Regions from separate parts of the Paenibacillus sp. SN-8-1 genome, predicted to be linked through region 1. Evidence: riboswitches for the same ligand, from Rfam matches in the RefSeq annotation. Region 1 holds a riboswitch; each other region holds the start of a gene.
The links. Region 1 has a riboswitch for cyclic di-AMP ahead of ACRRNK_RS00490 (C40 family peptidase). Riboswitches for the same ligand answer to the same signal wherever they lie in the genome.
Positions count from the first base shown of each region.

Region 2: it holds a riboswitch for cyclic di-AMP, as region 1 does, so the genes downstream of both, ACRRNK_RS10260 (3D domain-containing protein) here and ACRRNK_RS00490 (C40 family peptidase) in region 1, are expected to answer to the same signal.
Region 3: it holds a riboswitch for cyclic di-AMP, as region 1 does, so the genes downstream of both, ACRRNK_RS01695 (APC family permease) here and ACRRNK_RS00490 (C40 family peptidase) in region 1, are expected to answer to the same signal.

Region 1 is NZ_CP194782.1:100,350-105,193, forward strand. Features, by position in the region: gene ACRRNK_RS00475 (c-type cytochrome) at 15-371, opposite strand; gene ACRRNK_RS00480 (GNAT family N-acetyltransferase) at 484-987, opposite strand; gene ACRRNK_RS00485 (C40 family peptidase) at 1,300-1,773, opposite strand; cyclic di-AMP (ydaO/yuaA leader) riboswitch at 1,778-1,916, opposite strand; gene ACRRNK_RS00490 (C40 family peptidase) at 2,257-2,748, opposite strand; cyclic di-AMP (ydaO/yuaA leader) riboswitch at 2,755-2,892, opposite strand; gene ACRRNK_RS00495 (hypothetical protein) at 3,114-3,929, opposite strand; gene ACRRNK_RS00500 (M1 family metallopeptidase) at 3,946-4,844, opposite strand, start outside.
Region 2 is NZ_CP194782.1:2,172,060-2,176,903, reverse strand. Features, by position in the region: gene ACRRNK_RS10275 (dihydroorotate dehydrogenase) at 1-40, opposite strand, end outside; gene ACRRNK_RS10270 (dihydroorotate dehydrogenase electron transfer subunit) at 33-728, opposite strand; gene ACRRNK_RS10265 (polysaccharide deacetylase family protein) at 875-1,669, shown strand; gene ACRRNK_RS10260 (3D domain-containing protein) at 1,728-2,423, opposite strand; cyclic di-AMP (ydaO/yuaA leader) riboswitch at 2,432-2,610, opposite strand; gene ACRRNK_RS10255 (amino acid ABC transporter ATP-binding protein) at 2,775-3,497, opposite strand; gene ACRRNK_RS10250 (ABC transporter substrate-binding protein/permease) at 3,484-4,844, opposite strand, start outside.
Region 3 is NZ_CP194782.1:320,101-324,944, reverse strand. Features, by position in the region: gene ACRRNK_RS01715 (alpha/beta hydrolase family protein) at 1-174, shown strand, start outside; gene rnhA (ribonuclease H) at 217-882, opposite strand; gene ACRRNK_RS01705 (DUF6953 family protein) at 928-1,164, opposite strand; gene ACRRNK_RS01700 (hypothetical protein) at 1,305-2,336, shown strand; cyclic di-AMP (ydaO/yuaA leader) riboswitch at 2,588-2,734, shown strand; gene ACRRNK_RS01695 (APC family permease) at 2,843-4,681, shown strand; gene ACRRNK_RS01690 (GRAM domain-containing protein) at 4,768-4,844, opposite strand, start outside.

The DNA.
Region 1 (4,844 bases):
GCGCTTTGATTTAGTTATTTTTTTGCGGCAAGCCATTCCGCTACATTGGCAATCTCTTCGGGCTTCAATTTGTCTTTGAATGACGGCATGGCGTCTTTACCCTTGGTAACTGTGGTAAAAATTTGCTCATTGGTCAACTGCGCACCGACCTTTTGCAGACTAGGTCCAACCTTACCCTCAAGCTGATCACCGTGACAGCTGATACAGTTGGCTTTGACAGTAGCTTCTGCCTTGGCTGCATCCAACGTGACCTTCGGCATAGTAGGCTTATTCTCCTGTGCTACTTGTTCTTTACCCGGCAGGTTGAACATGAGCACGATGGCCAAAGCGCACGCGATAAAGAACAAACCGCTCATGATCCACTTTTGCATTCCAATCGTCCCTCCTATGTATGATACCTTCTCTCATTATAACGGAACATCCTGTTTGATCATAGCATTTGTGACAAAAAAACAAACAAGTTGTTCACTTTGACTTATTTCATCAGCCGGAGTGCGATTGGTCATTGTGATATACCATGCAGTAGAAAGGCTTCATTCCATCCGGAGTCCGCCGCTCATATTGGTCCGTGATTTGGAACCCCGCCTTCTCATAGGTACGAATGGCCCGCTCATTCCATGTAAGGACTTCCAGATCCACCTCATGATGCGGATAGCGGCGCAGGGCCTCATGGACGACAGCCTGTACGAACGACTTACCCCGTCCCTGCCCACACCAATCAGGCCGCATTCCAATCCCTAAGCGGGAGACACCCACCATGGGAAAGATCTGCGCAAATCCGGCTAACTCCCCTGTATTCGCAAGAACAGACACGTACTGCTCCCGGCGAAGCTGCGGGTCCCCAAATTCAATCTCAAGCGATTTCATTTGTTCCCAGGAGTCAAAGCTGTAGATATCATAAGGCGGGTCGTAGACCCAGGAGCAGATGTCTTGTGCGTGGGATTCTTCCATAGGAATAACCTTGAAGTACGAAGAGCTATTCATCAAAAGGAGTACCTCATTTCGTTCTGATCTAATTCATTTAGAATATGAATATTCAATTGTGTTTTATATAGAGAAAATTTCGAAAAAAAAAGAACTAAATATGTGTTTTCACACGTTTAACCCCTATGGCAGTGGGTAAATATAGAATAAGCAAATATATGGAATAAAATTATTTATTCATTCGAAATGTCTGAAACCTTTTACAGTTAACACACGTTTTAGAAGTAGGTACTAAGGAAGCAAAAAGACCGCAGGCGATTCCGGCAAGAATCGTGCGGTCCACGCGGATGTAAATTCCATTTGAGGGAATGGAGTTTACAGGTTCACAGCATATTTAGTGTATTTGGCTTGGCTGAGAACACGTTTAGCTCCAACGTAGCGTTTGCTGTAGTAGCTGCTGCTGAGACGGTCAATATGGATGCCTTTTGAGGAAGAGGCGTGTGCGAATTGGCCGTTTCCAATGAATACTCCGACATGAGATACACCGGTACCGAACGTATTAAAGAAGACAAGATCTCCTGCTTTCAACTGGCTCTTCGCCATAACTGGAGAACCTTGATGAAATTGAGCTTTGGATTGACGGGCAAGTGTTACACCCATCTTCTTGAACACAAAAGATGTAAATCCGGAACAATCGAAACCACTTGAAGTTACGCCACCCCATTTATACGGAGTACCGTATACACTCTTCACCGTATGAGTTAGTGTGGAATCTGCGAAAGCGCTACCTGTTCCAAGTGTGAACAATAATGCCAAGCTCGTTGCCGCTGCTGCTAGTTTCTTTCTCAAGTTGTTAAACTCCTTCCAAGGCCTGCGAGGTTAGCTTGAGGATTCGGTTGAAGGTTCCCTATGACCCCTTTAATGCAAGATCAATTCACCCATAACTGGTTCCCCCGTTTCCCAGGTGCGTGGGAATTCGGCTGATTTGTTGGTTTAGTGCACCTGAACTGAAAATCCTCGAGATAACGAGATTTCAGGACCCAGCGTTCACGGGAAGTGCTTGTATGACTCTTGTAATGAACATCAAGACAGCCTTCAGAACGCTCCGACATATGACAGTAATAATTACAAAGTTGTTACTAATTCCTTGACTATTGTACCAAAGGCCCCAAGCTTTGGCAAGTTGGATCTCACTTTTTATGTCAAAAAAACATATGATTACGATTTATTTGTCGAAAAATTGGTTAATACTAACTAAAATCCCTAGTTTTGGGCAAACAAAAACCCGCAAGATTCCGGCAAGAATCACTGCGGGCGGGCCAAGGGAACTGCTTATTCTACATCGTCGTTGTCTTTAGAGGAATCGGCAACAGATTGAAATACTTCGTTGCTCATAATACGCTTAGCTCCAACGTAGCGGTTGGTGTAGTAGCTATCACTCAGCTTGCTGATGGTAACGCCCTTTGAGGAAGAGGCGTGTGCGAATTTGCCATTACCGACATATACACCCACATGTGACACACCATTACCAAAAGTATTGAAGAATACCAGATCTCCGGCTTTCAATTCATCTTTCGATACGGCCTTGCCCATTTTGAATTGGGAGCCAGATTGGTGAGGAAGGTTTATTCCCAGTTTGTCAAATACATACATCGTAAAGCCTGAGCAATCGAAGCCGCTAGTGGTAGTTCCACCTGACTTATACTCCGTGCCAATTACTTTGTCCACGACTTTGTCCAGCTTGGAGTCTGCGAAAACGCTTCCAGTCCCAAGTGTGAACAAAATGGACATAGATACTGCTGCAACTACAAGTTTCTTCTTCAAAAGCGGTTAAACTCCTTCCAATGCCTGCGAGGTTAGCTTAAGGATTCGGTTGAAGGTCCCCTATGATCCCTCCGTTGCGAGATCAATTCACCCAAAATTGGTTCCCCCGTTTCCCGGTGCCCGGGAATTCGGCTTGATATCTGTGCACCTATAACAAGAATACGACATGGAAGTCGAATATCCTGCTGTGACAAAAAAATAATTACAATGTTGTTACTGTCTGTTCATAATTCACATTGTAGCAAGGGAGGTATCTTTTGGCAATGGTTACTTGCGAGATTTCCCGGAGGGTTGAAAGAAAAAGGGCCTCCGCAGAGAAGCGGAAGCCTTGGTGGACGCGGGTTTAAGGAAGATGGAGGTAGTTCTCAATTCTTCTCATTCCAAAGGTGATATTGCGAGGCTATGTGCCAAATACTGAGAGTCGTGCGAATGAAAGGATAGGTTTGCTGAAGGATAAGGGCGAGAAATCCGGTCCAGATCCAGGATGCTGTACTGAAAGCACCGAATAGAAGCAGGGCTGTTCCGCCTAGGAACAGAGATATTCCCGTAACGATAAGCAGTCGCCGCAAGCAGCTTAGGATAGAGGAGAACATTCCCCGCCCGAAGATATAACCGAACTGTGCATATAGAAGAAGCTGATGGATGAGATAGCCATAAATCAGCCAACCCAGAATATATATAGCAGTATAGAGGAGCGGATAGCCGCCAGTCTGTATACCCTGTACAAGAAGATCCAGCACCTTCGGTCCGATCCAGTAAGCAGGACCTAGAACAAGGATGAGCTCTATGAGGTAAAAGATGGTGACCGGCTTCCACAGCCGGCCAATCCCTTGGAAGAACACCAGACCGGCTCCGTCCGGGGTTAGCGGACGAAGTCCATACAGAATTCCTGCCTGAATGAGCGGCGTAAGCAGTATTCGCAGGATGAACATGCCGGCAAGAAGCCAGAAGTACAGATGCACCTCTGAGCTGTATTTCAGCTCCAGCTGGCCTTCAATAAGAAATAGAATGCGGCTCAGGTCGCTCGGCGCTGGATCGGGGTAGCGCTGCAGAAGCGGAATAATGGCAGAATTGATCAGCCTATAGAGAAATACACCCCACAGCAGCTGATATAGAAATAGGATAATGACGACCGGAAACTGTTCCTTGGTACTTTGCCATCCGTTACGAATGTATCTCATTCTACTATTGGTCACCTCACCATGAGAGCAATCCAAGTAGGGACTCCACTACTTTGGTTATGCCCAGATTCCACCGCGTGCCTGTCTTCTCTTCCACTTCTGCCTTCAGATAGTTATTGATATGCTTGTTCTCCAGCACCAGGGTATAGCCGGGATCAATCATAGCCCAGGCCAGAGGCTGTTTGTACCGCAGCTTGTAGACAATCTGACTCTCATCGCCCTTCCAGGTCTTGCGCACGATTTGTCCATCTTTAAAGCTGAATAGAATGGGGACCTCCGGATAGCTTCCGCCGAGTCTGCTGATCTTCACGACAGACTCATATAGCGGGCCAGCGCTGGTCTGTACGGGGTTCACTGTAATGGAATCAACCGAGTAGTTCGTCATTTGTCCGCTGTATACATATTGATTGAAGTAATCTTTCCATGACCGCCCGGTAACCTGTTCAACGATTCTCTGAAAATCAGAGGTTGTGGGATGCTTGAAGCGGTACTTGGCACTGTAGCGGGCCATGATCTTGTTCATGGTGCTGGTTCCAACCTGACGTTCAATGCCGAGCAGCACGAGCTTGCCGCGGGTATATACATTTTGGGCATAGGTGTCAGAAGATGCGTATTTCCATGCTTCCAGGGGCAGTGCGGCTGGCTGATTCACGAAGCTTGCCTGCACAGGCAGATTAGGCTTAATCCCATAGGCGCTCTCCATGAGTTTGTCCTCGGCATAAGAGGTGAATCCCTCATCGAGCCATGCTTCCTCAAATTCGTTACTGGCGATCATACCGTAGAAATACTGGTGGCCGATTTCATGCACCACGGTTCTCTCCAGCTCATACCCGGGCGATTCCGAGGTGGCTCCGAAGGCGGTAACGAGGGTCGGATATTCCATTCCACCCGCACCATTGCCGCTTGCCGGGGGTA
Region 2 (4,844 bases), 2.1 Mb from region 1:
TGAAGTGAACACCAGCAATGCTTCCTGACAGATTAATCATCGAAGTCCACTTCCTTTGCAAGAAATACAGGCCCCTCCACACACGCCCGCTTGGTTCCACCCGGAACTTTGACACTGCATACAAGGCATGCCCCGATTCCGCAGGCCATCTTGTTCTCAACTGATACAAAGAGGTTACCTGTATAGTGCCGCTCAGCTTGTCTTTGACCCGCCGCCTTCAGCATGCCGGTAGGACCGCATACAAAGATATAGTCATAGTCCTCAAAGACAACCTCATCCAAAATACTTCCTCCAACTCTAACCTGAATTCTGCTGCAGACTGAACTAAACTCTCTGACTAAATAGGCTTCCTCCCGGAAACCGAGAAAGACATCTGAAGCCACCATTTGTCTGGCTGCATAATACAGTGGAGCTATTCCAATGCCGCCCCCAACCAGTGCAATTCTTCCCTCTAATACCGGGAATCCGTTCCCTAAAGGGCCGACCAGGTTCAAAGAGTCTCCCCGCTTAAGGCCCGCGAACAGGTGAGTACCCTCACCGACAACTTGATAGAGGAATTCTATGTAATGGTCACTCAGATCAAAAATACTCAGTGGTCTGGAAAGTAAAGGTTCTATTCTGGAGCCCCTGAGCATGTAGAACTGCCCGGCTCGGCCCTCATATTTCCCTGCTATCTTCATACGGAACACCCCAGGCGAGACCTGGATATTAGACAATATTTCAGCCATGACTTACTCCCCCCTGAACATTACGATGCCTCTTTTCAACTGGGGCTGCCGTGATATTGCTCACAGAGCAGGCGGACTCTGGATAAAACCGCCCATATCAGGAAATAACAACAGGTACTATGTCCTGTAAAAGGAGAGATTTCTTGATGCGGAACAAATATGCAATTTTATTTGTGTTGCTTGTCCTATCGATGCTGCCGAGTTCCCAAGCTGCTTCTGCAGCCCGGATGACTCAGGACCCTGAGGAGCAGAACTCCACAAGCAAAGTTGCATCAAGTCATGAATCATTAACACTTGGTGAATTAAGAAGGAAGTATGCCGAGACCTTTAAATTCAGGGGGCCTCACGTTAAGCAGATCGCGCTGACCTTCGATGATGTTCCTGATCCCCGCTTCACCCCTCAAGTCCTTGATATTCTTGCTAAATATCATATTAAAGCCACTTTCTTTGTGGTGGGCAATCGGGCGGAGAAGCATCCTGGTCTTGTCAGGCGTATTCAACGTGAGGGACATCTGATCGGCAACCACTCTTATAACCACCCTTTATTCAAAAATCGTAACCTTGCTTATTTCAAAGATCAGATTCTCCGTACTGAGAAGATCATTTACAACCTTACAGGATCCCGCCCCAAGTTAATCCGGCCTCCTTATGGGGAGATTAATGAGGAGCAATTGCGATGGGCGAAGGCCAGTGGTTACAAGGTGATTAATTGGAACGTTGATTCGAAAGACTGGAAAGGTCTGTCCAAAGATCAGGTGAAACGCAATATTTTGAGCGCCGCAGGTCCCGGCTCCATTATTCTTCAGCATGCCGGAGGTGGAGTTGGCGCAGATCTCTCGGGATCTGTACAAGCATTGCCAGAAGTAAGAAACACACTAAGAAGTAAGGGCTATACTTTTGTTGATCTGAGCAAACTCCTCCATATCAAAGGATCTAAGTAAGCAAAAGAGGAAAGACTCCATATATATCTGGAGTCTTTCCTCTTTGAATTAATTCCAATTATTTAATGACATATAGCTTCACATTCTGAAAGCCAAATGTGTCCACAGTCGACTGGCTGCCAGGAATGAAGATGTCTATACGGTTCCCTTTGATCGCGCTGCCTTGATCTGTCGCTTTTGCAACAAATGCTTTCTTCGGAAGACCAGAATGACTATGACCGGTCACTAACACCTTAGTTCCCATAGGGATTACTTTGGGATCTACTGCAATAGTGCCCAAAGCAAGCGGATTACCATAATAATCAACCGGCCCCCATCCATTCTCACTAGGATCTGCGGAATAGGCTGTAGCTACAACATTGATGGTCTTGGAGTAATTAAAAGATTTCCCCCATGCTTCCACAACTTTGTTTGCTGTGAATACTTTGAGTGTAGCAAGCGGATCTGCCTTTTTAACGATCAGACTAGCCCCAATGCTGGCAGTTTTCAGACTGGTTGGCAGCTTGATCGGCAATCCTGCATAAATATTATTAGGATTGATACTGGGATTCGCAGTCATTAGGTTGTTGATAGAGATCCCATATTTCTTGGACAGTGTGTAATAGGTGTCTCCCTCTACTGCAGTATGTACGGAGTCAGCATGGACAGGGGTCATGTGGATAAACGCGGCCATGCCAAGCATGGCTGTAACCGTTTTCGCGACTAACGACAATTTGTTTACCTTTTTGTTCTGTGTAAGATTCTTAGATGACATAAATAAAATCCTCCTTTTAATCATGCCTGCGGAGTTAGCTGTCGGATTCGGATTGAGGATACAACCCGGCGCTCTAATTAAAAAGCAGCGCTTCACCCCAAGGATTATCTATCAGATGTTGATAAGATAGTTAATCCGTAAATCATCCCCCGCACTTGAAAGCTTCAAGTTTCGGCACTTCGAATATATCACAATTCTGTAACCAATTGACCAAGCAATTGCTGGAAATCATATTCGTATCGCGTAAATTATTACAAGTATTCCATAGATATGGGTCCCTGAGTTTCCAAAAAAAAAACTCTATCCATTGGGATAGAGCTTAAGGTTATACAATTGATTCTGTTCCTACCTTTACAATACTTTGCTTAAGAAATCCTGTGTACGCGGGTGGGTTGGATTGCCCAGAACAACTTCTGGGGAACCCTGCTCAATGATCGTGCCTTGATCCATGAACAGAATCCTGTCACCGACTTCTCTGGCAAAGCCCATCTCATGAGTAACAATGACCATGGTCATTCCCTTCTCAGCCAGCTTCTTCATGACATCCAGAACCTCGCCCACCATCTCTGGATCAAGGGCCGATGTAGGTTCATCGAAGAGCATTACATGCGGCTCCATGGCAAGCGCCCTCGCAATGGCGATCCGCTGTTTCTGTCCACCAGACAGCTGTGCGGGAAATGCTCCCTTCTTGTCTTCAAGTCCAACGGTTCGGAGCAGATCCAGAGCTATCTCTTCAGCCTTTGAACGATCAAGCTTCTTAACCTGGATGGGAGCTAGAGTTATATTCTCCAGCACCGTTTTGTGGGGGAACAGATTAAACTGCTGGAATACCATGCCCATTTTCTCACGTGTCAGGTTAATATTATGCTTCTTATCTGTGATTAGTTCACCTTCAAAACGGATTTCGCCTGCAGTAGGCTGTTCAAGCAAATTGAGGCAGCGGAGAAATGTACTTTTACCGGATCCGCTCGGACCAATAACGACAACAACTTCACCTTTCTCAATCTCTGCATCGATGCCTTTAAGAATCTCCAGCTTTCCGTAGGATTTATGCAAATTTTTAATGGATATCACTAGTTCTCAGCTTCCTTTCCAATAGACCCAATAGTTTAGAAAGTACAAAGGTCATGATGAAGTAGATCACGGCTGCAACGAGGAGAGGATTCAGCCCCGCAAAAGAAATACCGCGAACCACCTGGGCTTGGAACATCAGATCAGCTACACCGATGAATGAAACTATCGAGGATTCTTTAATGATCGTAATGAATTCATTACCAATCGCAGGCAGAACATTCTTAATCGCTTGCGGTAGAATGATGAAGCGGAACGCCTTACCACTGGACATTCCAAGTGATCTTGCAGCTTCCATTTGCCCCTTATCCACGCCCTGAATACCTGCGCGGAACACTTCAGCAAGGTAGGCTGAACTGTTGATGGATAAAGTAATTATCCCTGATTCCAATGCAGTGAAATTAATATGGAAGGTCAGCGCGAGCCCATAATGAATGATCAAGAGCTGGACAAGCATAGGTGTTCCGCGCAGAACCTCAATGTAAGCCACACCGATCCAGCGAAGAATCGCGATTCGGTTCATCCGCAGCAAGCTGATGAAGAGCCCGATAATGAACCCGAATATGACTCCGAGTACAGACAGAAGGAGTGTATATTTAATACCCGCGATATAATAATCTTTATATTTCAGGAAGAAAGAGAATGTATCTTGGGCCTTCTGCTTCCCGTTAACCAAGCTGCTGGCATCATCAACGAACTGCTGAATTTTGCCATCCTTGATTAAATGGGCTAGTGTGTTATTAATACTGCTGAGCAGCTCGGGGTTATCCTTCTTGACCCCAATAGCATAACCGAAATCCTCTACCTGAGGTACCGCATCCGTAATAGCGAAATCATCCGTAAGATTAGCCTGGGCTACCGGTCCTTCAATAATAGCCGCATCGACACGGTTAGTCTGAAGCTGCATAAGTATATCAGAAACTTTATCTAGAGAGGTTAACTGTGCGCCTTCAATCTTCTGGCCAATCTCCTCCTGCAGGGAAGATTTTTGAACGCCGATCTTGGCCCCTTTTAACGTATCCATGGTGTTGTACTTGTCTTTATCTGCTTTACGAACCATAATGGACTGATTCGCGCGATAATACACGGTGGAGAAGTCGATACTCTTCTTCCGCTCTGGTGTAGGGTTCATTCCTGAGATCAGAAAGTCTACACGACCACTTGTCAAAGCTGGCAGCAGGCTGTCAAAGCTCATATCCTCTATTTTCAGTTCCGCACCCATATCCGCAGCAATCTGCTTCGCAATCTGAATGTCAAAACCTACAATTTGATCCTTCCCGTCAATAACTTTATGAAACTCATAGGGTGGAAAGTCAGCACTTGTTCCCAGCACAATCGTCTTCTTCGCTG
Region 3 (4,844 bases), 220 kb from region 1:
TTCAAATTGTTGGGCATTACAGGAAAAATCGCGCCCGAAAGAGCGAACACCGTTATCAATGCCTACATGCTGGATTTCTTCGATAAGTATCTGAAAAATCAAGGCGGAATCTTGATGAAAGGACCGGATAGCCGCTTTCCGGAGGTGAAGTTCGTAACCTCGCTGTTGGAATAGGCTACCGGTTCAGATATGCTCCCCTTCAAGCCCCGCCAAGCCTTATTTGCGCCCGTAATCCGCTTTAATCTCGCCCCACTCCTGGGTCTCCCACTTGAGCAGCTTGTTGTCATAGCTGTTCGATTTCAGCCAAGCCACCGCGCGGTCCACAAGATCCCAGACTTCGCGGGTGGATTCGTTTCGCGCAAGTGTCGTAGCCACTTGCTTCTCGCGGACCCATTTGAGAGCCGTTCTCGAGTCGCTATACACTGTCATCTTGCTGCCCTTCTGCTTCAAATAGGCCAGGGAATGAACTATCGCAAGAAACTCTCCCAGATTGTTCGTCCCATTTGGAATGGGACCCCGTTCAAAGATCACTTCTCCTGTTCGTGTGCTCACGCCCCGATACTCGATCGGCCCGGGATTCCCCTTGGTTCCCACATCGACAGATATGCTGTCATAGTCAATGTGTCCCCGGGCTGCCGACACACCTGCCGAACCTTCAGCCTTCTGCGTGCCCCGGCTTTGTGTTCCTCCCGCAGACGCCGCGGACTTGCCCCAATGCTTCTTCCAGCCTTCCTGGTAAGCCTTCTCGGCTTCGGCCTTGGAAGGATAGGATTTGTACTTGGCATCCTTGTAGGCATCAACCTGAGCTTTACACTCCGCCCACGTTGCATACACCCCAGGGGTGCTGCCTTCCCACACCACATAATATTTCTGACTTGCCATAGCTTCTTTTCTCTCCTTCACTAGGTGCTGTCCGTCCCTTAAGATTTAGGTCCATGCCCAGAAGAACCCGTCCCGGTCCCAGGCTACCCGGCCGCCATGCAGCTTGCGGAACGCCTTCTTCACTTCCTTGGACAGCGAGGCATTACCGTTCTCATTTATAAATACATACTGTTCTCCGAAATGGCTTCTGACGTATTGGATCGCTTCTTCCTGGTGCAGGATGCCCCTGTGTCTGATCTCCTGGACCATCCACTGTGCAACCTGCTGCTCTGTGACTTCCACTCGCTTCTCCAGCTCCTTAACTGATTTAGTCCTATACAGCATGGTATCTGATTTGGGATCATCATTCAATTCCTGGGCGGGTGTCATTTCAGCTCATTTGTGAATAGGCTACATCATCAATATTATTGGAGGGTTCCTGTATGACAAGTAATGTGAGTACCGACCTAAATGCTCAGATGACGTATCCGCCGTACTTCCCTAATAGATATCCGAATTACCGCTCCATTTATCCGAATTCCTATTCCTACCCTACTCCTTATCTGTATCCTTACCTTTATCATTACCCATATGTATATCCCTACCCTTATTCGTATCCTCCCTATTACGTCTATCCATATCCCGGGTATTTCCCAGGCGGAGGATACCCCGGTTATCACCATGAAGGCGGATTTGGACATGATCACGGAGGTGAGCACCATCACCATCATAGGGACGGACAGTACTACGGCAGAAATGAAGATCAGGAGACCAAACCAAGGGATTTCGAGCTGAACCTTCAATCCAAAGCCCAGTATGGCGGAAAGTACGGGCTTGATGCCCATGCTGATGCCCAGATCGGTGGCGGGCAAGGGCTTGCCTTCGATGCGGCCGGAAGCCTTGGCGGTGAGCATGGCGTAGGAATACAGACCGCCGGGCATCTCGGCGGCGGGCAAGGAGCAGGGTTCCAGGCTGGCGGCCACTTGGGCGGCAGCGGTTATGGGGTAGGTGCTCATGCCGATGCCAGCCTCGGCGGCGGGAAGGGACTTCAAGTCGATACCGGAGCCAAAATCGGCGGCAAGCACGGGCTCGGTCTTCAGGGCGAAGGCCATCTCGGCCTTCAAGGAATCGGCGCCTCTGCTGCCGGACAGCTCGGCGGAAGCACCTATGGCGCCAGCGCCCATGCCGGCGCGGACTTGAACCTGAAGCAGGGCTTAGCCTTTGATGCCGGAGCCAATGTGGGCGGCAAGCACGGAATCGGCGCACACGCCGGCGGACACCTTGGCATCGGCAAGGGTGTCGGCTATGACGTGGGCGGCAAAGTGGGCGGCAAGCATGGCGTAGGCATCCACAGCGACGCCCATTTGGGCGGCGGCAAAGGTGTGGGCTTTGACATAGGAGGAAACTTGGGTAGTCATAACGGCCACCTGGGCGTTCAATTCGGCGGTGACAAGGAAAAGACAGAGCAAGGATAAGAAACTAATTTTATATTTATAAGCGAGCCCTCTCCAGCCTTCGGAGGGGGCTTTTCCTGATCGCTCGAAAAGGCGATAGAACGCTGGGAAACCGACGTTAAGAAGCTCATGGGACAAAGGAATACCTCTTTGTCTAAATGTAATCGCTTCCTTTAAATAAGTGCTTATTCTACATTTGGACGAGCCGTTTAATGTGGATGAAAAAGTGTTTACAAGGATGGTGGAGGAGAGTATCATAAGCATCGGTTTCGATTTCCATATCGCTGAAACTCGTATGAGTACGGGGGAACCGTTCAAACGGATTGCCGCAGCAATCCAGGGGTGAATCCTTTCAAGGTAGGGCTACTCAAGGGCCCGAATCCGACAGCTAACTCCGTAAGCGTTATTTGAGAAGGAAGGTGGAGCTCGTTTAAGTAAAATATCCGTGTCCACAGTATTTTAGATTAGACTAGTGGGCATTTTACACTTCGTAGGCGTAACTGAAGTTGTTAAATTTATTGACTTAAATGGTGGTGAAAAGATTGTCAGCTCTAAAGAGAATCCTAATTGGGCGCCCACTCAAGTCAAATGAACTGGGTGAGCAAAAGCTCAACAAAACCAAAGCCTTAGCAATCCTTTCATCCGATGCGCTATCATCCGTAGCTTATGGTCCTGAACAAATCCTGATTGTACTATTTACTCTTAGTGCGGCAGCCTTCTGGTATTCCATCCCGATTGCGGTAGGTGTGCTGGTATTGCTCGCGGCTCTTATTTTATCTTATCGGCAGATTATTTTTGCTTATCCGCATGGCGGCGGGGCTTATGTTGTATCCAAGGAGAACCTTGGAATGAATTACGGCTTGGTGGCCGGAGGCTCCTTGCTGGTCGATTACATTCTCACAGTTGCGGTGAGTGTATCGGCCGGTACGGATGCAATAACCTCTGCGTTTCCGAGTCTGCACCCTTTTACAGTGATTATTGCGATCGTATTCGTACTCTTCATTACCACCTTGAATCTGAGAGGGGTAACGGAGTCCGCTTCCATTCTCGCTTATCCTGTGTATTTGTTCGTTCTGGCTCTGTTCATCCTTATCGCGGTGGGCATTTACAATATTCTGACCGGGCACGTATCCCCTGAGCTCCATACTCCGGTGGGCACTCCCGTAGCGGGTATAAGCTTGTTCCTGCTTCTCAAGGCGTTCGCTTCCGGCAGTTCGGCGCTAACCGGTGTAGAAGCTATCTCAAATGCGATTCCTAACTTCAAAGACCCGGCTCCCAATAATGCCTCCAAAACCTTAATGGCGATGGGAACACTCTTGGCCTTACTGTTCACTGGCATCGTGTTCCTGGCTTACTATTACGGAGTTGCGCCGAGAGCTGAGGTCACTGTCGTCTCACAAATTGCTGAACAGACCTTTGGACGGAATTTCATGTACTACTTTATTCAAGGGACGACCGCTTTAATCTTGATTCTCGCTGCCAACACGGGGTATTCCGCATTCCCGCTACTGGCCGTCAATCTGGCTAAGGATAAGTTCATTCCCAGAATGTTCACGGTTCGCGGAGACCGATTAGGGTACTCTAACGGTATTATTATTCTCGGAGTCTGCTCCATTCTGTTGATCCTTATGTTCAAAGGACAGACTGAGCACCTGATTCCGCTGTATGCTGTGGGCGTGTTCATCCCGTTTACCCTGTCCCAAACAGGCATGATCTTCAAATGGGTTCGGGAGAAGCCGAGCGGCTGGATGTCCAAACTCATTATTAACAGCATCGGTGCCCTGATCAGCTTGATCGTTACGATTATGTTCTTCTTAACCAAATTCGCGCAGGTATGGCCCGTATTGATTTTCTTGCCGATTATCATCTATATCTTTTACCGGATCAAGAAGCACTATCTGGCGGTCGGGGATCAGCTGCGGCTTACGACCTGTGAGCCCTCCATACCAATCGAAGGGAACGTGATCATTGTTCCTGTTGCGGGGATTACTCATGTGGTTGAGAATTCACTGAACTATGCCAAGTCGCTTAACGCGCATCAGGTCATTGCGGTGTATGTGTCTTTTGAAAAGCAGGATGAGAACGAATTTGAGGCCAAATGGATGAAGTGGCAGCCTGATGTCAGACTGGTCACCTTGCACTCGCCTTACCGCAGCATCATCCAGCCGCTTCTCAAATTCGTAGATACCGTCCAGCGCAAGGCAAGTGAATCGAATTATCAGGTCACCGTGGTGATTCCCCAGTTCATTCCCAAGAAGGGCTGGCATAACATCCTCCATAATCAGTCGGGTCTTGTGATTCGTACCAAGCTGCTGTACCGGAGAAAAGTTATTGTTACAACGGTTCCTTATCATTTAACAAAGTAAACTCAAAAAAGGGGAAGCCGCATCAGCCATTATGGCTAGCGGGACTTCCCCCTTTTATTTCACGGCCGCTCCACAAGCGGAATGATTCAAAGTACTGTAACTTGTGTCTGTATGTACGCCTTAATAAGCCCATCCCGATTTGCCGTTCTAAACTTAAATTGCT